2 regions of the Citrobacter sp. ANG330 genome follow, and region 1 is predicted to be linked to the other one. Evidence: predicted binding sites of a transcription regulator. Region 1 holds the regulator's gene; the other holds the start of a gene.
The links. The regulator LexA, encoded in region 1, represses DNA repair genes until DNA is damaged. The targets are predictions, from matches to a motif close to TNCTGTATGTACATACAGNA.
Positions count from the first base shown of each region.

Region 2: rmuC (DNA recombination protein RmuC) is a predicted target of LexA. The motif match lies at 5,050-5,069, and genes of this name have one in related genera.

Region 1 covers NZ_JASJUI010000009.1:53,082-63,277, forward strand. The annotation lists gene QNN88_RS18025 (maltoporin) at 1-767, shown strand, start outside; gene malM (maltose operon protein MalM) at 960-1,904, shown strand; gene ubiC (chorismate lyase) at 2,085-2,582, shown strand; gene ubiA (4-hydroxybenzoate octaprenyltransferase) at 2,595-3,467, shown strand; gene plsB (glycerol-3-phosphate 1-O-acyltransferase PlsB) at 3,583-6,003, opposite strand; gene QNN88_RS18050 (diacylglycerol kinase) at 6,174-6,542, shown strand; gene lexA (transcriptional repressor LexA) at 6,665-7,273, shown strand; gene dinF (MATE family efflux transporter DinF) at 7,359-8,684, shown strand; gene QNN88_RS18065 (CsbD family protein) at 8,816-9,025, shown strand; gene zur (zinc uptake transcriptional repressor Zur) at 9,111-9,626, opposite strand; gene QNN88_RS18075 (conjugal transfer protein TraF) at 9,908-10,196, shown strand, end outside.
Region 2 covers NZ_JASJUI010000015.1:12,709-22,904, reverse strand. The annotation lists gene metR (HTH-type transcriptional regulator MetR) at 1-581, opposite strand, end outside; gene metE (5-methyltetrahydropteroyltriglutamate--homocysteine S-methyltransferase) at 817-3,078, shown strand; gene QNN88_RS21720 (dienelactone hydrolase family protein) at 3,126-3,938, opposite strand; gene udp (uridine phosphorylase) at 4,199-4,960, shown strand; gene rmuC (DNA recombination protein RmuC) at 5,113-6,540, shown strand; gene ubiE (bifunctional demethylmenaquinone methyltransferase/2-methoxy-6-polyprenyl-1,4-benzoquinol methylase UbiE) at 6,635-7,390, shown strand; gene ubiJ (ubiquinone biosynthesis protein UbiJ) at 7,404-8,009, shown strand; gene ubiB (ubiquinone biosynthesis regulatory protein kinase UbiB) at 8,006-9,646, shown strand; gene tatA (Sec-independent protein translocase subunit TatA) at 9,728-9,997, shown strand; gene tatB (Sec-independent protein translocase protein TatB) at 10,001-10,196, shown strand, end outside.

The DNA of each region.
Region 1 (10,196 bases):
GCCGTTACAAAGACACGGCGAACGACGTTTTCGACGTGCGTTTAGCCGGTCTGGAAACCAACCCGGACGGCGTGCTGGAGCTGGGTGTTGACTATGGTCGTGCGAACAAAACTGACGGTTACAGCTATGCCGACGGCGCCACTAAAGACGGCTGGATGTTCACCGCTGAACACACGCAGAGCATGCTGAAAGGCTACAACAAGTTTGTGGTTCAGTACGCCACTGACGCGATGACCACTCAGGGTAAAGGGATCCCACAAGGCTCCTTCACGGGCAACAGCTACAACCCTGATACGGAAATTGGCGTCGTTAACAACGAAATCAACAACAACGGTAGTCTGGTGCGTATCCTCGACCACGGTGCTATCTCTCTGGGCGACCGTTGGGACCTGATGTACGTCGGTATGTATCAGGATATCGACCGTGACGATAACAACGGTTCAACCTGGTACACCGTCGGTGTGCGTCCGATGTTCAAATGGACACCGATCATGAGCACCCTGATGGAAATCGGCTACGACAACGTGAAGTCTCAGCGTACTGACGACACCAACAACCAGTACAAAATCACTCTGGCACAACAGTGGCAGGCTGGCGACAGCATCTGGTCCCGCCCGGCTATTCGTGTTTTCGCCACCTACGCGAAGTGGGATGAGAAATGGGGTTACGACAACGGCATCGCCTATAGCGATACCAGCGCGCGCACCTACAGCCGTGGCGACAACGATGAGTGGTCCTTCGGTGCTCAGATGGAAATCTGGTGGTAATCCGGCACTAACCTGACGTTGCGAGGGGCGTAAGCCCCTCCCAAACTGCTGCAATGTCCGATGGCGCAAGCTTATCGGGCCTACTGCACCCGTTTGTAGGCCGGATAAGGTGTCCGCCGCCATCCGGCATCATCTGGTTTAGCGCGCTATTGCCTGGCCACCGCTGAACCCATGCTTTCTGAGGTGATAACAATGAAAATGAAGAAAAGTCTCGTCGCCCTTTGTTTATCCGCAGGGTTATTTGCCAGTGCGCCGGGCATCAGCCTGGCTGACGTGAATTACGTTCCACAGAATACCAGCGCCGCACCGACGATTCCGACGGCGGCCCTCCAGCAGTTAACCTGGACGCCGGTTGACCAGTCCAACACGCAAACTACACAGCTTTCTACCGGCGGTCAGCGTCTTGACGTGGCTGGCATTTCCGGGCCTGTCGCCGCGTACAGCGTACCGGCGAATATCGGCGAATTGAACATTACGCTTTCCAGTGAAGTGAACAAACAAACCAGTGTGTTTGCGCCCAACGTCCTGATTCTCGATCAGAACATGACGCCTTCTGCCTTCTTCCCCAGCAGCTATTTCACCTACCAGGAGCCGGGCGTAATGAGCGCGGATCGTCTGGAAGGGGTGATGCGCCTGACGCCAGCGCTGGGGCAGCAGAAGCTCTATGTTCTGGTCTTTACGACCGAGAAAGATCTCCAGCAGACCACCAAACTGCTCGATCCGGCGAAAGCCTATGCCAAAGGCGTGGGTAACTCCGTGCCGGATATCCCGGACCCGATCGCCCGCCATACCACCGACGGCCTGCTGAAGCTGAAAGTGAAAACCAACAGCAGTTCCAGCGTGCTGGTAGGGCCACTGTTTGGTTCTTCCGGCCCGGGTCCGGTGACGGTGGGTAACACTGCCGCACCTGCACCGACCTACGCGGCACCGGTTGCTGCGCCGGTGGCGGCACCTGCGCCCGCGAAGAAAAGCGAGCCGATGTTGAACGACACCGAAAGCTACTTTAACAAAGCGATTAAAGACGCCGTCGCCAAAGGCGACGTTGATAAAGCGCTGAAACTGCTTGATGAAGCTGAACGTCTGGGATCGACATCTGCCCGTTCCACCTTTATCAGCAGTGTAAAAGGCAAGGGGTAATCTTCTCCCCACATTGCTGATTTGCAACAACTGGTGCGTCTTCTGGCGCACCTTTTTTTTAGCATTTCCTGCGATTTGTTACGTTTCTGTTGCGCAACAGATCACTTAATTATGTTTCCATCTCCCGTAAGCACTTTTCTGCGATACAATGCCTTTCAGTTATGAAACGGAGAGTCAGGCATGTCACACCCCGCGTTAACGCAACTGCGTGCGCTGCGCTATTTTGAAGAGATCCCCGCTCTGGACCCAGAACAGCTCGACTGGCTGCTACTGGAAGATTCCATGACAAAACGTTTTGAGCAGCAGGGAAAACGGGTCACTGTGACACTGATCAGGGAAGGTTTTGTCGGTCAAAACGACGTGGTGGAAGAGCTAACGCGACTGCCAAAAGAATCCCGCTACTGGCTGCGCGAAATCTTGCTCTGTGCCGATAGTGAACCCTGGTTAGCCGGACGAACCGTGGTGCCTGAATCCACGCTGTCTGGCCCCGAACTTGCCTTACAAAATTTGGGCAAGACCCCGCTGGGGCGTTATCTGTTTACATCATCGACGTTGACCCGAGATTTTATTGAGATTGGTTGTGATGCGGGACTGTGGGGACGCCGTTCCCGACTACGTTTGAGCGGTAAGCCGCTGATGCTGACCGAACTGTTTTTACCTGCATCGCCGTTGTACTAAGAGGAAAATAAAATGGAGTGGAGTCTGACGCAGAATAAGCTACTGGCGTTTCACCGCTTGATGCGTACGGATAAGCCCATCGGCGCCTTGTTGTTGCTCTGGCCAACGCTGTGGGCGTTATGGGTGGCAACCCCTGGCGTCCCCCAACTGTGGATTCTGGCGGTGTTTGTCGCTGGAGTCTGGCTGATGCGTGCCGCTGGGTGCGTGGTCAATGACTATGCCGATCGCAAATTCGACGGGCATGTTAAACGCACGGCGAACCGCCCGTTGCCCAGCGGCGCGGTGACGGAAAAAGAGGCCCGGACACTGTTTGTGGTGCTGGTACTGCTCGCTTTTCTGCTGGTATTAACGCTCAACACCATGACCATATTGCTGTCGGTTGCAGCACTGGCTCTGGCGTGGGTCTATCCGTTTATGAAGCGTTACACCCACCTGCCGCAGGTGGTGCTGGGGGCGGCGTTTGGCTGGTCAATCCCGATGGCCTTTGCGGCGGTGAGTGAGTCGGTGCCGTTGAGCTGCTGGCTGATGTTCCTGGCAAACATTCTGTGGGCGGTGGCCTACGATACCCAATACGCGATGGTTGACCGCGATGACGATCTGAAAATCGGCATTAAATCGACCGCCATTCTGTTTGGCGAACATGACAAGCTGATCATCGGTATTTTACAGGTGGGCGTGATGGCGCTGATGGCGCTGATCGGCTGGCTGAATGGTCTGGGGCTGGGTTATTACTGGTCTGTGCTGGTCGCTGGCGCGCTGTTTGTTTATCAACAGAAACTGATTGCCAACCGCGAGCGCGAAGCCTGCTTTAAAGCGTTTATGAATAATAACTACGTCGGGCTGGTGTTGTTTATCGGTCTGGCGATGAGTTACTGGCATTTATAAAGCATCTTGCCCGATGGCGCTGCGCTTACCAAACTGTAGGCCGGATCAGGCGGAACGCCGCCATCCGGCAATCTGACATAAAAAAGCCGGTCATCTTGACCGGCTTTTCTCTGCATTACTCGCTCTGCGTTGCGCTCTCGATGGTGAGGCGTACATCCGACGTGATCAGTTCCGCCAGCATCTGATACACCTTCATCGTTTCGCCCGGCTCCGCATTGCCGGTATCGCTGATGTAACCCTCGTCACGCAGGGTCAGCACCAGTGAGCTGAACACCGCCTTGTCGAAGAATTCCGGTGCGTTAATGCCGTGCAACACGGACAGACGCTGCGCCACGGTGCGGCTCTCTTTCTCCAGCGTCCCGCGGTTAATCGACGGGTTGGCGCTCAGCAGCCAGAAGGTGATGGCATAACGCTGCAGTGTTTCGCGCGCCCCTGCGGCCAGCAGTTGCAGCGTACGGGAATGAGCCGGGTTGATATGCAGTTCTGCATCCTGAACCGTTATCAGCCCCTGACGCTGCATCTCTGCTGCCAGGGCATCAATCACGCCAGCCAGTTCATCGCGCTCCCAGCGCAGGAATAGCTCGGCTTTCAGCATCGGATACAGCACGTCAACGTGTTCCAGTAACGCTTCGCGGGAAATATGACGATGCTGGGTGACGATCGCCGCCATCAGTGACGGCAGCACCAGCATATGCGCGATGTTATTGCGATAGTAGGTCATCAGAACCGCCTGCTCGCGCGGCAGAATGATGATATCGCCAATGGTATCCTTCTCGACTTCAAACTTGTTCATTTGTAGCGCATGATCGATAAGATCGCTGGCGCTGACAGATGGGACCGTGGAGTCGGTGGAATACGGCACATTGCGCATCAGATCCAAATAGCAGTTGAGTTGTTCCGTCAACTGCTCGCGGGTCAGCGAACGCTGGCGAGAGGCTAACAGCGCGGTGCAACACAGGTTCATGGCGTTCGCCGCACCCGCGTTGTTAATACGCACCATCAGCTCTGCTGCAATCCCGTTTACCGTTGGCGTCAGCCAGGCCGGACGTATTGCTTCGATAGGATCGATTGACTCGCGCCACTCCGGCACGTGGTGATTCAGGTACGTCATCAGCGGCATCGGCTCGCCAAAGTTAACGTAGCCCTGGCCGAGATTACGCAGCTTGCTCAGGCCACGCAGCATCTGCGGCAGGCTTTCTTTCTCTTTAGTCGCGCCGCGCAGCTCTTTGGCATAGGTTCCCACTTCCATCACGTGTTCGTAACCGATGTAAATCGGCACCAGGGTGATCGGACGGGTGCCGCCGCGCAACATCGCCTGAATGGTCATCGACAGCGTGCCGGTTTTCGGATCCAGCAGACGACCGGTACGGGAACGCCCGCCTTCGACAAAGTATTCAACCGAGTAGCCACGACTGAACAGTTCGCCCAGATACTCACGGAAAACCGTGGAATAGAGCTTATTGCCCTTAAAGGTACGACGAATAAAGAAGGCGCCCAGGCGGCGGAAGATCGGACCTGCCGGCCAGAAGTTCAGGTTGATACCTGCAGCGATGTGCGGCGGCACCAGCCCCTGGTGGTATAACACGTACGAAAGCAGCAGATAGTCCATATGGCTGCGGTGGCAGGGCACATAGACAATTTCGTGCCCGTCGTGCGCCAGTTGCCGGACGCGCTCCGCGTTGTGAACGTTAATCCCCTGATACAGCCGGTTCCAGGTGAAGCCCAGAATACGGTCGGTCAGGCGAATCATCTCGTAAGAGAAGTTGGCGGCGATCTCTTCCATCAGCGCAATCGCGTTTTGCTGCGCCTTTTCATGGGAGATTTTTTTGCTGCGCGCTTCATCTTCTACCGCACGGGCAATTGCTTTGGACGCCAGCAGCTTGTTGAAGAGATCCTGACGCGCAGGCAGGCGCGGCCCCACAGCGGCCAGGCGCTGACGGGCGAAGTGCATACGCGCCACGCGCGCCAGTTTCTGCGCGATGGTTTTATCCGTGCCGTGCTCATCGGCCATTCGGCGCAGAGAGACGGAAGGCGAGAAGCGGACAAAGCTGTCGCGGCCAAGCCAGGAGACGGCAAAGAACTTCTGTATGCCGTTAAGCATGCGCAGCGGCGGGTTCACTTCACCTTTTTCACGGCCCGGAGAGCGTCCAAACATCACCGATACCGGCACCATTTGCACATCCAGATCCGGGTTGCTGCGGTGCAGGTCGAGATAGTTATGGAACAGCTTGATGGACTCTTCTTTCGGCGTGTAATAAGTGAAGACACGCGGACCGCCGTGAATGAACACATAGCGCGGCAACTGTGTGCCATCGATCTCCAGCGGCTCTAACGGGTCGGGGAGATCGTGCGCCAGACATTGCGCTCGCAGGGTCAGCAAGTCCGCTTTGGAGTTGTACGGTAAAACGTACATAATTGGACGAGAGGTATCGAGTCCCAATTCCGGGGCAGGATCTGCCGGAATAGACTTACTTTTTACCAGTACGCTTAATGGTAAATTCAGGATTTTGTAGTAAATTCGTGGCCAGCCGGACATAAACGATGTAAAGCCTCTGGTTAATAATGCAATTGCGATGCAAGGATATCAGAAAGTCATGTGAATTTCTGGTGTATCCCGTCATACTTCGCGCCGCGTTGCCGTTACTCGAATCACATGAGTTAACAAGACAATGTCATTGACGCCAATAATGTAAAAAGGTTCTTTTAATGGCTAATAATACCACTGGATTCACCCGAATTATCAAAGCGGCAGGCTATTCCTGGAAAGGTTTTCGCGCCGCGTGGATTAACGAGGCGGCGTTCCGTCAGGAAAGCATAGCGGTGTTGTTGGCCGTGGCGGTCGCCTGCTGGCTGGATGTGGATGCCATTACGCGCGTACTGCTGATAGGCTCCGTCATGCTGGTCATGATTGTTGAAATTCTCAACAGCGCCATTGAGGCCGTGGTGGACCGTATCGGCTCTGATTATCACGAGCTCTCTGGTCGCGCTAAAGATATGGGATCGGCTGCGGTGCTGCTCTCAATCATTGTGGCGTTGATCACCTGGGGTCTCCTGCTGTGGTCACATTTTCGCTAAGGTTTTTCGACCCTGATTCCATAACCGGTTAAATCTGCTGTTGAATGTGCAGTTTGTGGTTCCAAAATCACCTTTAGCTGTATATACTCACAGCATAACTGTATATACACCCAGGGGGCGGAATGAAAGCGTTAACGGCCAGGCAACAAGAGGTGTTTGATCTCATTCGGGATCACATCAGCCAGACAGGTATGCCACCGACGCGTGCGGAGATCGCGCAGCGTTTGGGGTTCCGTTCCCCAAACGCGGCTGAAGAACACCTGAAAGCGCTGGCGCGTAAAGGTGCGATTGAAATCGTCTCTGGCGCTTCACGCGGCATTCGACTGTTGCAGGAAGAAGAAGAGGGCTTACCGCTCATCGGTCGCGTAGCGGCGGGTGAACCGCTGCTGGCACAGCAGCACATCGAAGGCCATTATCAGGTTGATCCGTCGCTGTTTAAGCCGAATGCCGATTTCCTGCTGCGCGTCAGCGGAATGTCGATGAAAGACATCGGCATTATGGATGGCGATTTGCTGGCGGTACACAAAACCCAGGACGTGCGTAACGGCCAGGTGGTGGTGGCGCGTATCGATGACGAAGTGACGGTCAAGCGCCTGAAAAAACAGGGCAATAAAGTAGAACTGCTGCCCGAAAACAGCGAATTTAAACCGATCCTGGTTGACCTTCGCGAACAGAATTTTACCATCGAAGGATTGGCCGTTGGCGTCATCCGTAATGGTGAATGGCTGTAGTATTTCTGTAGGCCGGATAAGGCGTTTACGCCGTTATCCGGCACTCTCACCACTCTCGTTATGACCTCTTCTCAGGCTCGTCTCCATGCCGTTTTTTGCTTCTGCTGACAAAGCACTCTGGCGCCTCGCCTTACCCATGATTTTCTCCAATATTACGGTTCCGTTGCTGGGACTGGTGGATACGGCGGTCATTGGACATCTGGACAGCCCCGTCTATCTCGGCGGTGTGGCAGTAGGCGCAACCGCAACCAGTTTTCTGTTCATGCTGTTGCTCTTTTTACGCATGAGCACTACCGGACTGACGGCGCAGGCGTTCGGTGCGAAGGATCCTCAGGCGCTGGCGCGTGCGCTGGTACAACCGCTGATTCTGGCGCTGGGCGCGGGAGCCTTGATTGCACTGTTTCGCACGCCGATTATTGACCTGGCGCTGCACATTGTCGGCGGTAGTGAAGCGGTGCTGGAGCAGGCCCGGCGGTTTCTGGCGATTCGCTGGCTGAGCGCTCCAGCCTCGCTGGCGAATCTGGTCCTGCTCGGCTGGTTACTGGGCGTACAGTATGCGCGTGCGCCGGTGATCCTGCTGGTTGTTGGCAATATCCTGAACATTGTGCTCGATCTCTGGCTGGTGATGGGGCTGCACATGAACGTGCAAGGGGCCGCACTGGCAACGGTGATCGCAGAATATGCGACGTTGCTGATCGGTCTGTTGATGGTACGTAAGGTGCTGCGTCTGCGCGGTGTTTCATTTTCCATGCTCAAACAGGCCTGGCGCGGGAATATTCGCCGGCTTCTGGCGCTCAATCGCGACATCATGCTGCGTTCGTTGCTTCTGCAACTCTGCTTTGGCGCTATCACTGTACTTGGCGCAAGGCTTGGCAGCGATATCATCGCCGTCAACGCCGTGCTCATGACGTTGCTGACGTTTACGGCTTATGCATTGGATGGCTTTGCCTACGCCGTGGAAGCGCATTCCGGCCAGGCTTATGGCGCTCGCGACGGCAGTCAGTTACTGGAAGTCTGGCGGGCGGCGTGCCGCCAGTCCGGCATTGTGGCGCTCCTGTTTTCACTGGTCTATCTGCTGGCGGGCGAACAGATTGTCGCGTTGCTCACCTCACTGCCGCAAATCCAGCAACTGGCCGATCGCTATCTGCTCTGGCAGGTGATTTTGCCTCTGGTCGGCGTCTGGTGCTATCTGCTGGATGGCATGTTTATCGGTGCCACGCGGGCGGCTGAAATGCGCAACAGCATGGCGGTAGCTGCTGCCGGATTTGCGCTGACGCTATTGGCGTTACCCGCGCTGGGGAATCATGGTTTGTGGCTGGCGCTGGCGGTATTTCTGGCGCTGCGTGGCCTCTCTTTAGCCTTCATCTGGCGGCGCCACTGGCGAAACGGCACCTGGTTTTCGGCAGCGTAACGGTTAAAAATTCTGAATAGTGAATCGAACCCAGAATCCCTGACTACACTTAATATCACGTCCAGCAGAAAACGTAACGACGTTGGATGATACAGACTCGCTATTCACAACCTAATGAAGAGGACTTTATGATGAATAAAGACGAAGCCGGTGGTAACTGGAAGCAACTCAAAGGTAAAGTGAAAGAGCAATGGGGCAAACTGACCGACGATGATATGACGGTCATTGAAGGTAAACGTGACCAACTGGTAGGTAAAATCCAGGAACGTTACGGCTACGCAAAAGATCAGGCGGAAAAAGAGGTCGGTGACTGGGAAACCCGTAACGACTACCGCTGGTAAATCGACTCCTGCCCGAAAAGTACAAGGATGTACTCCCCACTGTTTGCTTTAATGCTTTGAGCGGCAGCGTTTGCCGCTCAGATTGTTAGCGCGGTTTCTTTTTCACCTGAATGGTATGATCGTGCTGACACTCGTCAGGGTGACGACAAGCCTCAACTTCCACGCACGCTGAACATAATCCATGTGCTTCAATCACATTGTGGCGCAGGGCAAATCCCATCTTCGCCGCCAGCGTATGCATAATGTCTTCCACGCCTTCCGCACACTCTTCCTTCACTGCACCGCAGCGGTCGCAGATAAACATCGCAGAAGTATGGGTTGGCTGATCGAACAGATAGCACAAAACATAGCTGTTGGTGGATTCGACCTTATGTACAAACCCTTGTTCAAGCAGGAAATCCAGTGCGCGATAGACCGTTGGCGGCTTGGCCTGCGGTTCTGATTCACGCAGTAAATCCAGCAGATCGTAAGCGCTAATCGCCCCTTCTTGCAGGCTCATCAGACGCAACACTTCGAGGCGCTGTGGGGTCAGGCGCACATTGCGTTGCGCGCACAGTTTTTCAGCTTGCGCCAGCAACTCTTGCGTTGTGGTCTTTTCCATCAGGCACCTCGGATTGTGTGGGATAAGAAAACCCTCACTTTATCATGTTATGGGAGAAACGCCGAGTTCCTCCCCGGCACGATAAATCGCCTGCTAATCTTTCCCTGTTTCGCATTCTCTTCTATACATATTGATGGCTGTCACATAACAAAAGCGTTCCAGCAAGTTCTGCATGGAGCGAATAGCGTCATCTTTATCCATTTTATCACAGCAATAGTCCTACTCAGCCGCGCTGATACTGGCTGAGGCATTATTTCACCTGCAAATAAAATAGGCTTACTGTGAATAAAAATTTTAATTTTTCGGTGGTGGCAATTGCGGTCTCGTTCCTGGTTTCACACCAGGCGAACGCGGCGAATACCTGGGCGGAAGCGCGTAACGATGCGATGGGCGGAACGGGCGTGGCGTCGGCAAATTATGGCAGCGGGGTCCTCATTAACCCGGCGTTGCTGGCGAAAGCGAAGCCTGAAGACAGTGTTACCGTGATTCTTCCGGCGGTCGGTGCACAAATCACCGACAAAGATAATCTTCAGGATGAAATTGATGAGATCAGCGACAAAATCGATTACT
Region 2 (10,196 bases), on a different contig from region 1:
ACCGGATAGATCAGCAGCGTTTCGCTGGCTAAATCTTCCGGCGTGATCTGCGTCTTGCTGCTCAGCGGATGTTCGGGGGCCAGCACCAGCCGGACTTCAAAATCAAACATCGGCGAATAGTGCAGCCCGCTGCGCGGCAGAATGTCAGACGTCATCACCAGATCCAGTTCGTCCTGCTGTAACGCAGGCTGAGGATCAAAGGTTACGCCGGATTTGAAATCCATCTCTACCTGCGGCCAGTTTGCCCGGAAATTTTCCAGCGCCGGGGTCAGCCACTGAATACAGCTGTGACATTCAATGGCGATGCGCAGGCGGGTCTGCTGCGGTTCATTACAGGCCTGCAGCGCGCGGCTGATCTGCGGCAGCACCTGGCTTGCCAGTTGTAACAGAATCTCGCCCTGCGGCGTAAAACGCAGCGGCTGACTTTTCCGGATAAACAGCCGAAAGCCAAGGCGCTGTTCCAGATCGCTGAACTGGTGAGACAGGGCGGATTGGGTCTGATGCAACGTCGCCGCGGCGGCGGCCAGTGACCCGGTATTCCGCAACGCCTGGAGAGTTTTCAGGTGTTTAATCTCGATCATGAAAGTCCTTCACTTCGGCATGAACAAATTGCGCTTGAGGAATATACAGTAACTGTCAAATATGGATGTGTAAACATCCAGACGTCCAAAATCCTTCGTATTTTAAATTTATGGTGCGTTGGCTGCGTTTCCCCACCCTGGTCACTTACTGATGTAAGCTCCCGGGGATGAGCAAATTTGCCGCCTTCCCTAAATTAAAAATCCATAGGATTTACATATAATTAGAGGAAGTAAAATGACAATACTGAATCACACCCTCGGTTTCCCTCGCGTTGGCCTGCGTCGCGAGCTGAAAAAAGCGCAAGAAAGCTACTGGGCAGGCAATGCGACCCGTGAAGAACTGCTGGCGGTGGGACGCGAACTGCGTGCGCGCCACTGGGATCAGCAAAAACAGGCGGGTATCGATCTTCTGCCGGTCGGCGATTTTGCCTGGTACGACCATGTTCTGACCACCAGCCTGCTGCTCGGAAACGTCCCGGCTCGTCATCAGAACAAAGACGGTTCCGTTGATATCGACACGCTGTTCCGTATTGGCCGCGGTCGTGCGCCGACCGGTGAACCTGCGGCGGCGGCGGAAATGACCAAGTGGTTTAACACCAACTATCACTACATGGTGCCGGAGTTCGTCAAAGGTCAGCAGTTCAAACTGACCTGGACCCAACTGCTGGATGAAGTGGACGAAGCGCTGGCGCTGGGTCACAAGGTAAAACCTGTGTTGTTGGGGCCGGTGACTTATCTGTGGCTGGGCAAAGTGAAGGGCGAGTCGTTCGATCGCCTGAGCCTGCTCAACGACATTCTGCCGGTTTACCAGCAGGTGCTGGCGGAGCTGGCAAAACGCGGCATCGAGTGGGTGCAGATCGACGAACCGGCACTGGTGCTGGAACTGCCGCAGGCGTGGCTGGACGCGTTCAAACCGGCCTATGATGCGCTTTCCGGGCAGGTGAAACTGCTGCTGACCACTTATTTCGAAGGTGTGACGCCTAACCTTGATACTATTGCCGCGCTGCCGGTACAGGGACTCCACGTTGACCTGGTCCACGGTAACGATGACGTGACAGCGCTGCACAAACGCCTGCCGGCCGACTGGTTGCTGTCTGCTGGGCTGGTCAATGGACGCAACGTCTGGCGTGCCGATCTGACAGAAAAATATGCCCAGATTAAAGATATCGTCGGCCTTCGCGATCTGTGGGTCGCCTCATCTTGCTCACTGCTGCACAGCCCAATCGACCTGAGCGTTGAAACGCGTCTGGATGCGGAAGTGAAGAGCTGGTTTGCCTTCGCCCTGCAAAAGTGTGGTGAACTGACCCTGCTGCGCGATGCGCTGAACAGCGGCGATACCGCCGCCATCGCCGAATGGAGCGCACCGATTCAGGCGCGTCGCCACTCAAGTCGTGTGCACAATGCAGCAGTGGAAAAACGTCTGGCAGCCATCACTGCACAGGACAGCCAGCGGGCGAACCCGTACGAGGTGCGGGCTGAAGCTCAGCGTGCGCGCTTCAACCTGCCTGCATGGCCGACAACCACTATCGGTTCTTTCCCACAGACCACTGAAATCCGCGGCCTGCGTCTGGACTTCAAAAAAGGTCAGCTTGATGCTAACAACTACCGCACTGGCATCGCGGAGCATATTAAGCAGGCGATTGTTGAGCAGGAACGTCTCGGTCTGGACGTGCTGGTCCACGGTGAAGCCGAACGCAACGACATGGTGGAATACTTTGGCGAACATCTGGATGGTTTCGTCTTCACCCAGAATGGTTGGGTGCAAAGTTACGGCTCTCGCTGCGTGAAACCGCCGGTGGTGATTGGCGATATCAGCCGTCCTGAGCCGATCACCGTTGAATGGGCAAAATATGCGCAGTCACTGACCGACAAACCGGTAAAAGGCATGCTGACCGGCCCGGTAACCATTCTCTGCTGGTCCTTCCCGCGTGAAGACGTGAGCCGCGAAACCATCGCAAAGCAGATCGCACTGGCGCTGCGTGATGAGGTGGCGGATCTGGAAGCGGCAGGGATCGGAATTATTCAGATTGATGAACCGGCACTGCGCGAAGGGCTGCCGCTGCGTCGTAGTGACTGGGAGGCCTATCTGGCCTGGGGCGTGGAAGCGTTCCGCATCAACGCGGCGGTGGCGAAAGATGATACCCAGATCCACACCCACATGTGTTATTGCGAATTTAACGACATCATGGATTCTATTGCTGCACTGGATGCCGACGTAATCACCATTGAGACCTCACGTTCCGACATGGAACTGCTGGAGTCGTTCGAAGAGTTCGATTACCCGAACGAAATCGGACCGGGCGTGTATGACATTCACTCGCCGAACGTCCCGAGCGTAGAGTGGATTGAGGCGCTGTTACAAAAAGCGGCGCAGCGTATTCCGGCTGAACGTCTGTGGGTGAACCCGGACTGTGGTCTGAAAACCCGCGGCTGGCCGGAGACCCGGGCAGCGCTGGCGAACATGGTGAAAGCCGCGCAGAATCTGCGTCAGGCTTGATGACACGCAGGCCCGGTAAGGCGTCGCCGCCCCCGGGCTTTTCGCTTTTACGCTTTTTTGCCACCGTACTGCGCAAACCAGGCCAGCATTCTTTCCCAGCCGTCTTTGGCAGATTCTTCGTGATAGCTCGAGCGATAGTCGGCATTGAAGGCATGACCCGCATCGGGATAGACGACGATTTCCGCGGTAGCGTTAGCGGCGCGTAGCGCCTGGCGCATAGTCTCAACGCTTTCCTGCGGAATACTGTTATCTTGCCCACCATACAGACCCAGTACCGGAGCGTTCAGGTCGGTGGCCACATCAACGGGATGCTTTGGTGAATTCAGCGTCTTATCGCCGATCAGTTTCCCATACCACGCGACAGCAGCTTTCAACTGCGGGTTATGCGCCGCATAGAGCCAGGTGATGCGACCGCCCCAACAAAAACCGGTCATCATCAGGCGATGCACATCGCCACCGTTACGGGACGCCCAACTGGCGACGTGATCCAGATCGGCTAACACCTGGGAATCCGGCACTTTTGCCACAAGGCCGCTGAGCAGCGTAGGAATATCCGCGAAATCATTCGGGTCGCCCTCACGGAAATAGAGTTCTGGTGCGATTGCCAGATACCCTTCCAGCGCCAGACGACGGCATATATCGCGGATATGTTCATGCACGCCAAAGATTTCCTGCACTACAATGACCACTGGCAGTGGGCCATCGCTCTGTTTCGGTCGCGCGTGATACGCCGGCATATCGTCGCCCTGGGAAGGGATCGACGTCACACCCGCGACAATGGCGTCGTCCGGAGTATGAACTGAGGTAGCGGCAACAGGGGATGCTGCAGGTGCAAAACCGGTTTGTTGTGTTGATGTCATGGTATTCTCCGTACCCTTAGAAAAATAGCGCACTGTTAACTATAGACAGCCTTTAACATTTCACACTGCCTCAAACGGCTCGCTTTTTGTGCGAAGAAAGCGAAAATTGGCTTGTTAGTGTGATTTGAATCACTATTTGCTGGTAAGTCCATGCAACTTATTTACGCCATGGTGATGATGGTCACGAAAATATCTTAAGTCCTTCGGTAAAGTGTCTTTTTGCTTCTTCTGACAAAAACCGAATCACAGAGGAGTTTTATATGTCCAGGTCTGACGTTTTTCATCTCGGCCTCACCAAGAACGATTTACAAGGGGCTACGCTGGCTATCGTCCCTGGCGATCCGGAACGTGTAGAAAAGATCGCCGCGCTGATGGAAAAGCCGGTAAAACTGGCCTCTCACCGTGAATTCACTACCTGGCGTGCTGAACTGGATGGCAAAGCCGTCATCGTCTGCTCGACCGGTATCGGCGGTCCGTCTACCTCTATTGCTGTGGAAGAACTGGCGCAGTTGGGCATTCGTACCTTCCTGCGTATTGGCACCACCGGCGCCATTCAGCCGCACATCAATGTCGGCGATGTTCTGGTCACCACGGCGTCCGTCCGTCTGGATGGCGCGAGCCTGCACTTTGCGCCAATGGAATATCCGGCAGTTGCTGACTTTGAATGTACCACCGCACTGGTTGAAGCGGCGAAATCCATTGGCGCCACTACTCACGTGGGTGTAACCGCCTCGTCTGATACTTTCTACCCAGGACAGGAACGTTACGACACCTTCTCCGGCCGTGTAGTACGTCGTTTCAAAGGCTCCATGGAAGAGTGGCAGTCAATGGGCGTAATGAACTACGAAATGGAGTCCGCTACGCTACTGACCATGTGTGCAAGCCAGGGCCTGCGCGCCGGGATGGTTGCGGGCGTGATCGTCAACCGTACTCAGCAAGAGATCCCGAATGCTGAGACGATGAAGCAAACCGAAAGCCATGCGGTGAAAATCGTGGTGGAAGCGGCACGTCGTCTGATCTAATCCTTTCTTCTTCAGTAAAAGGCCGACGCGTTCGGCCTTTTTCTTGTATGCGTTTATTTTGCGTAGTGCCTCGCAGGAAACTTCTTTAAAACTGGACGTTTATACAGCACAATTCTATTTTTGTGCGGGTGAGTATGGCGTCGGGAGGCATTTTGGATATCTCAATTATCATTTATGCGGTTATTGCGCTGGTGGGCATTGCGCTTGGCTGGCTGCTGGCCAGCTATCAGCATGTGCAGCAGAAAGCCGAGCAATTCGCTGAACGTGAAGAGATGGTTGCGGCATTAAGCGCTGCAAAACAACAGCTCGCCCAAAGCGACCACTGGCGCGATGAGTGTGAATTGCTCAATAACGAATTACGTAGCCTGCGCAGTATCAACACCTCACTAGAAGCAGATCTGCGTGAAGTCACCACGCGGATGGAAGCCACGCAGCAGCATGCGGAAGATAAAATCCGCCAGATGATCAACAGCGAGCAGCGTTTGAGTGAACAGTTTGAAAACCTGGCAAACCGAATCTTTGAACAGAGCAATCGCCGGGTAGATGAACAAAACCGCCAGAGTCTGAACGGCCTGCTGACGCCGCTGCGTGAACAACTGGATGGCTTTCGTCGCCAGGTCCAGGACAGCTTTGGTCAGGAAGCGCGCGAACGTCACACCCTTGCACATGAAATCCGTAATCTGCAACAGCTTAATGCGCAAATGGCCCAGGAAGCGGTCAACCTCACGCGTGCGTTAAAAGGCGACAATAAAACGCAGGGGAACTGGGGCGAAGTTGTACTCACCCGTGTGCTGGAGGCGTCCGGACTGCGTGAAGGGTACGAGTACGAAACCCAGGTCAGCATCGAGAATAACGATCGCTCGCGGATGCAACCCGATGTGATCGTGCGTTTGCCACAGGGCAAAGATGTGGTGATCGACGCCAAAATGACGCTGGTCGCCTATGAGCGCTATTTTAATGCGGAAGACGATTACGCCCGCGAAAGCGCGCTCCAGGAGCACATTGTCTCAGTACGGAACCATATTCGCATGCTGGGGCGTAAAGATTATCAACAGCTTCCGGGGCTGCGTACGCTCGACTATGTGCTGATGTTTATCCCTGTCGAGCCTGCGTTTCTGTTAGCGCTCGACAGACAGCCCGAACTGATTACCGAGGCGCTGAAAAATAATATTATGCTGGTCAGTCCCACGACGTTGCTGGTGGCATTGCGGACCATTGCGAATCTGTGGCGCTACGAGCATCAAAGTCGTAATGCACAACAGATTGCGGATCGTGCAAGCAAGCTCTATGACAAGATGCGTCTCTTTGTCGATGATATGTCCTCCATTGGGCAGAGTCTGGATAAAGCGCAGGATAACTATCGTCAGGCAATGAAAAAGCTCTCGTCGGGGCGTGGCAACGTATTGGCGCAGGCGGAAGCGTTTCGCGGCTTAGGGGTAGAAATTAAGCGTGAGATCAATCCTGAACTGGCAGAACAGGCCACGACGCAGGATGAAGAGTATCGATTGCGATCGGTCCCCGAAGAGCAGGAAGAGACGTCTTATTCGGGTGATGACGGGATAGCGCAACAATCGAATTAGTCCGTTTGGGGCAGCCGGGACGGGCAGAAGGGTAGGGCAATGCGCCCCAATCTGTTACACTTCTTGAACAATTTTCAGATGAGCAGGCACTGAGATGGTGGATAATTCACAAGAAACGACGCACTTTGGTTTTCAGACTGTCGCTAAAGAACATAAAGCGGACATGGTGGCCCACGTTTTTCATTCTGTGGCATCAAAATATGATGTCATGAATGATTTGATGTCTTTTGGCATTCATCGTTTGTGGAAGCGCTTCACCATCGACTGTAGCGGCGTCCGCCGTGGTCAGACAGTGCTGGATTTAGCCGGGGGAACCGGCGATCTGACGGCTAAATTCTCTCGCCTGGTCGGGGAGACTGGCAAGGTCATTCTGGCAGACATCAATGACTCAATGCTCAAAATGGGTCGCGAGAAACTGCGCAATATCGGCGTGGTTGGCAATGTGGAATACGTTCAGGCCAATGCGGAAGCGCTGCCGTTCCCGGACAATACCTTTGACTGCATTACCATTTCCTTCGGTTTGCGTAACGTCACCGACAAAGACAAAGCCCTGCGCTCTATGTTTCGAGTCCTGAAACCAGGTGGTCGTCTGCTGGTGCTGGAATTTTCTAAACCGATTATCGAGCCGCTAAGCAAAGCGTACGATGCCTACTCTTTCCATATTCTGCCGCGTATTGGTTCGATGGTCGCCAATGATGCCGACAGCTACCGCTATCTGGCGGAATCCATCCGGATGCACCCCGATCAGGACACATTGAAAGCGATGATGCAGGACGCCGGGTTTGAAAGCGTCGACTATTACAACCTGACGGCGGGTGTGGTTGCGCTGCATCGCGGCTATAAGTTCTGACAGGAGAACGGGGATGCCTTTTAAACCCTTAGTGACGGCAGGAATGGAAAGTCTGCTTAATTCCTTCCTGTATCGTTCACCAGCGTTGAAAACGGCGCGAGCGCGTTTGCTGGGAAAAGTGCTGCGAGTGGAGCTAAAAGGCTTTTCGACATCATTAATTCTGCTGTTCAGTGAGCGGCAGGTTGATGTACTGGGTGAGTGGGCTGGCGAGGCCGACTGTACGGTCATCACCCATGCCAGCGTATTGCCAAAATTACGTGACCGCCAGCAACTGGCTGCGCTGATCCGCAGTGGCGAGCTGGAAGTGCAGGGCGATATTCAGGTTGTGCAGAATTTCGTTGCGCTTGCCGACCTGGCGGAATTCGATCCTGCTGAACTGCTGGCACCCTATACCAGCGATATCGCGGCAGAAGGGATCAGCAAAGCCCTGCGCGGCGGCGCCAAATTTCTTCGTCACGGGATCCTGCGGCAACAACGCTATGTGGCCGAAGCCCTTACGGAAGAGTGGCGAATGGCGCCCGGACCGCTTGAGGTCGCCTGGTTCGCGGAAGAGACAGCGGCTGTGGAACGCGCAGTCGATGCGCTGACCCGGCGGCTGGATAAACTGGAGGTTAAATGACGCCAGGTGAAGTACGGCGCCTATATTTCATCATTCGCACTTTCTTAAGTTACGGACTTGATGAGCTCATCCCTAAAATGCGGATCACGCTGCCGCTGCGGTTATGGCGTTATTGTCTGTTCTGGATGCCAAACCGCCATAAAGAAAAGTTACTGGGAGAGCGACTGAGACTGGCTCTGCAGGAGTTAGGGCCGGTGTGGATCAAGTTTGGCCAAATGCTCTCGACCCGACGCGATCTTTTCCCTCCGCATATTGCCGATCAACTGGCGCTATTACAGGACAAAGTCGCCCCCTTCGATGGCAAGCTGGCGAAAGCGCAAATCGAAGAAGCGATGGGCGGATTGCCCGTTGAAGCCTGGTTTGATGAATTTGATATTCAGCCGCTGGCGTCGGCGTCAATTGCGCAGGTGCATACGGCGAGACTGAAATCGAACGGCAAAGAGGTCGTCATTAAAGTCATTCGTCCTGACATCCTGCCGGTTATCAAAGCGGATCTACGACTGATTTATCGTCTTGCCCGTTGGGTGCCTCGCTTACTGCCGGATGGCCGCCGTCTGCGGCCGACAGAAGTGGTGCGGGAATATGAAAAAACCCTGATTGATGAGCTGAACCTGCTGCGCGAATCGGCCAACGCCATTCAGCTACGGCGAAACTTTGAAAACAGCCCAATGCTCTACATCCCGGAAGTTTATTCTGACTACTGTAGTGAGAATATGATGGTGATGGAACGCATCTACGGCATTCCGGTTTCCGATGTGGTGACGCTGGAGAAAAACGGCACCAACATGAAGTTGTTGGCGGAGCGCGGTGTACAGGTTTTCTTCACACAGGTCTTTCGCGACAGCTTTTTTCATGCGGATATGCATCCGGGAAACATCTTTGTCAGTTATGAACACCCGGAAAACCCGCAATATATTGGCATTGATTGCGGAATTGTCGGCTCCTTAAACAAGGAAGATAAGCGTTATCTGGCGGAGAACTTCATCGCGTTCTTTAATCGTGACTACCGTAAAGTCGCGGAGCTGCACGTCGATTCTGGCTGGGTTCCGCCAGATACCAACGTTGAAGAGTTTGAATTTGCGATTCGCACCGTGTGTGAGCCGATCTTCGAGAAACCGTTGGCGGAAATCTCGTTTGGTCACGTTTTGTTAAACCTCTTCAATACAGCGCGCCGGTTTAACATGGAAGTGCAGCCGCAGCTGGTATTGTTGCAGAAGACATTACTGTATGTTGAAGGTGTCGGTCGTCAGCTCTATCCGCAGTTGGATCTCTGGAAAACGGCGAAGCCATTTCTGGAGTCGTGGATCAAAGATCAGGTCGGTATTCCGGCGCTGGTCCGGGCATTTAAGGAAAAAGCCCCGTTCTGGGTCGAAAAAATGCCAGAACTCCCTGAACTGGTGTACGACAGTTTGCGCCAGGGCAAATATTTACAGCACAGTGTTGATAAGATTGCGCGCGAGCTTCAGACGAATCATGTGCGTCAGGGTCAATCCCGTTATTTATTAGGAATTGGCGCAACGTTACTGTTGAGCGGAACATTCCTGCTGATTAATCGTCCTGAATGGGGTTTTATGCCCGGTTGGTTAATGGCGGGCGGCCTGGTTGCCTGGATTGTTGGCTGGCGCAAAACACGCTGATTTTTTCATCGCTCAAGGCGGGTCGCGTAACGTATAATGCGGCCTAATTAATTCATCATCATCTATCACAGAGGAACATGTATGGGTGGTATCAGTATTTGGCAGTTGGTGATCATTGCCGTCATCGTTGTCCTGTTGTTTGGCACCAAAAAACTCGGCTCCATCGGTTCCGATCTCGGCGCATCCATCAAAGGCTTCAAAAAAGCCATGAGTGATGATGAGACTAAACAGGATAAAGCCAGTCAGGACGCTGACTTTACCGCGAAGTCTATTACTGACAAACCGGTAGACGCTGAAAAAGAAACGGTGAAAAAAGAAGACGCGAAAAGCCACGATAAAGAGCAGGTATAATTCGTGTTTGATATCGGTTTTAGCGAACTGTTACTGGTGTTTATTATCGGCCTCGTTGTTCTGGGGCCGCAGCGACTGCCGGTAGCCGTCAAAACGATAGCTGGCTGGGTGCGCGCATTGCGATCGCTTGCGACAACCGTTCAGAATGAACTGACCCAGGAGCTTAAGCTTCAGGAGTTTCAGGACAGCCTGAAAAAGG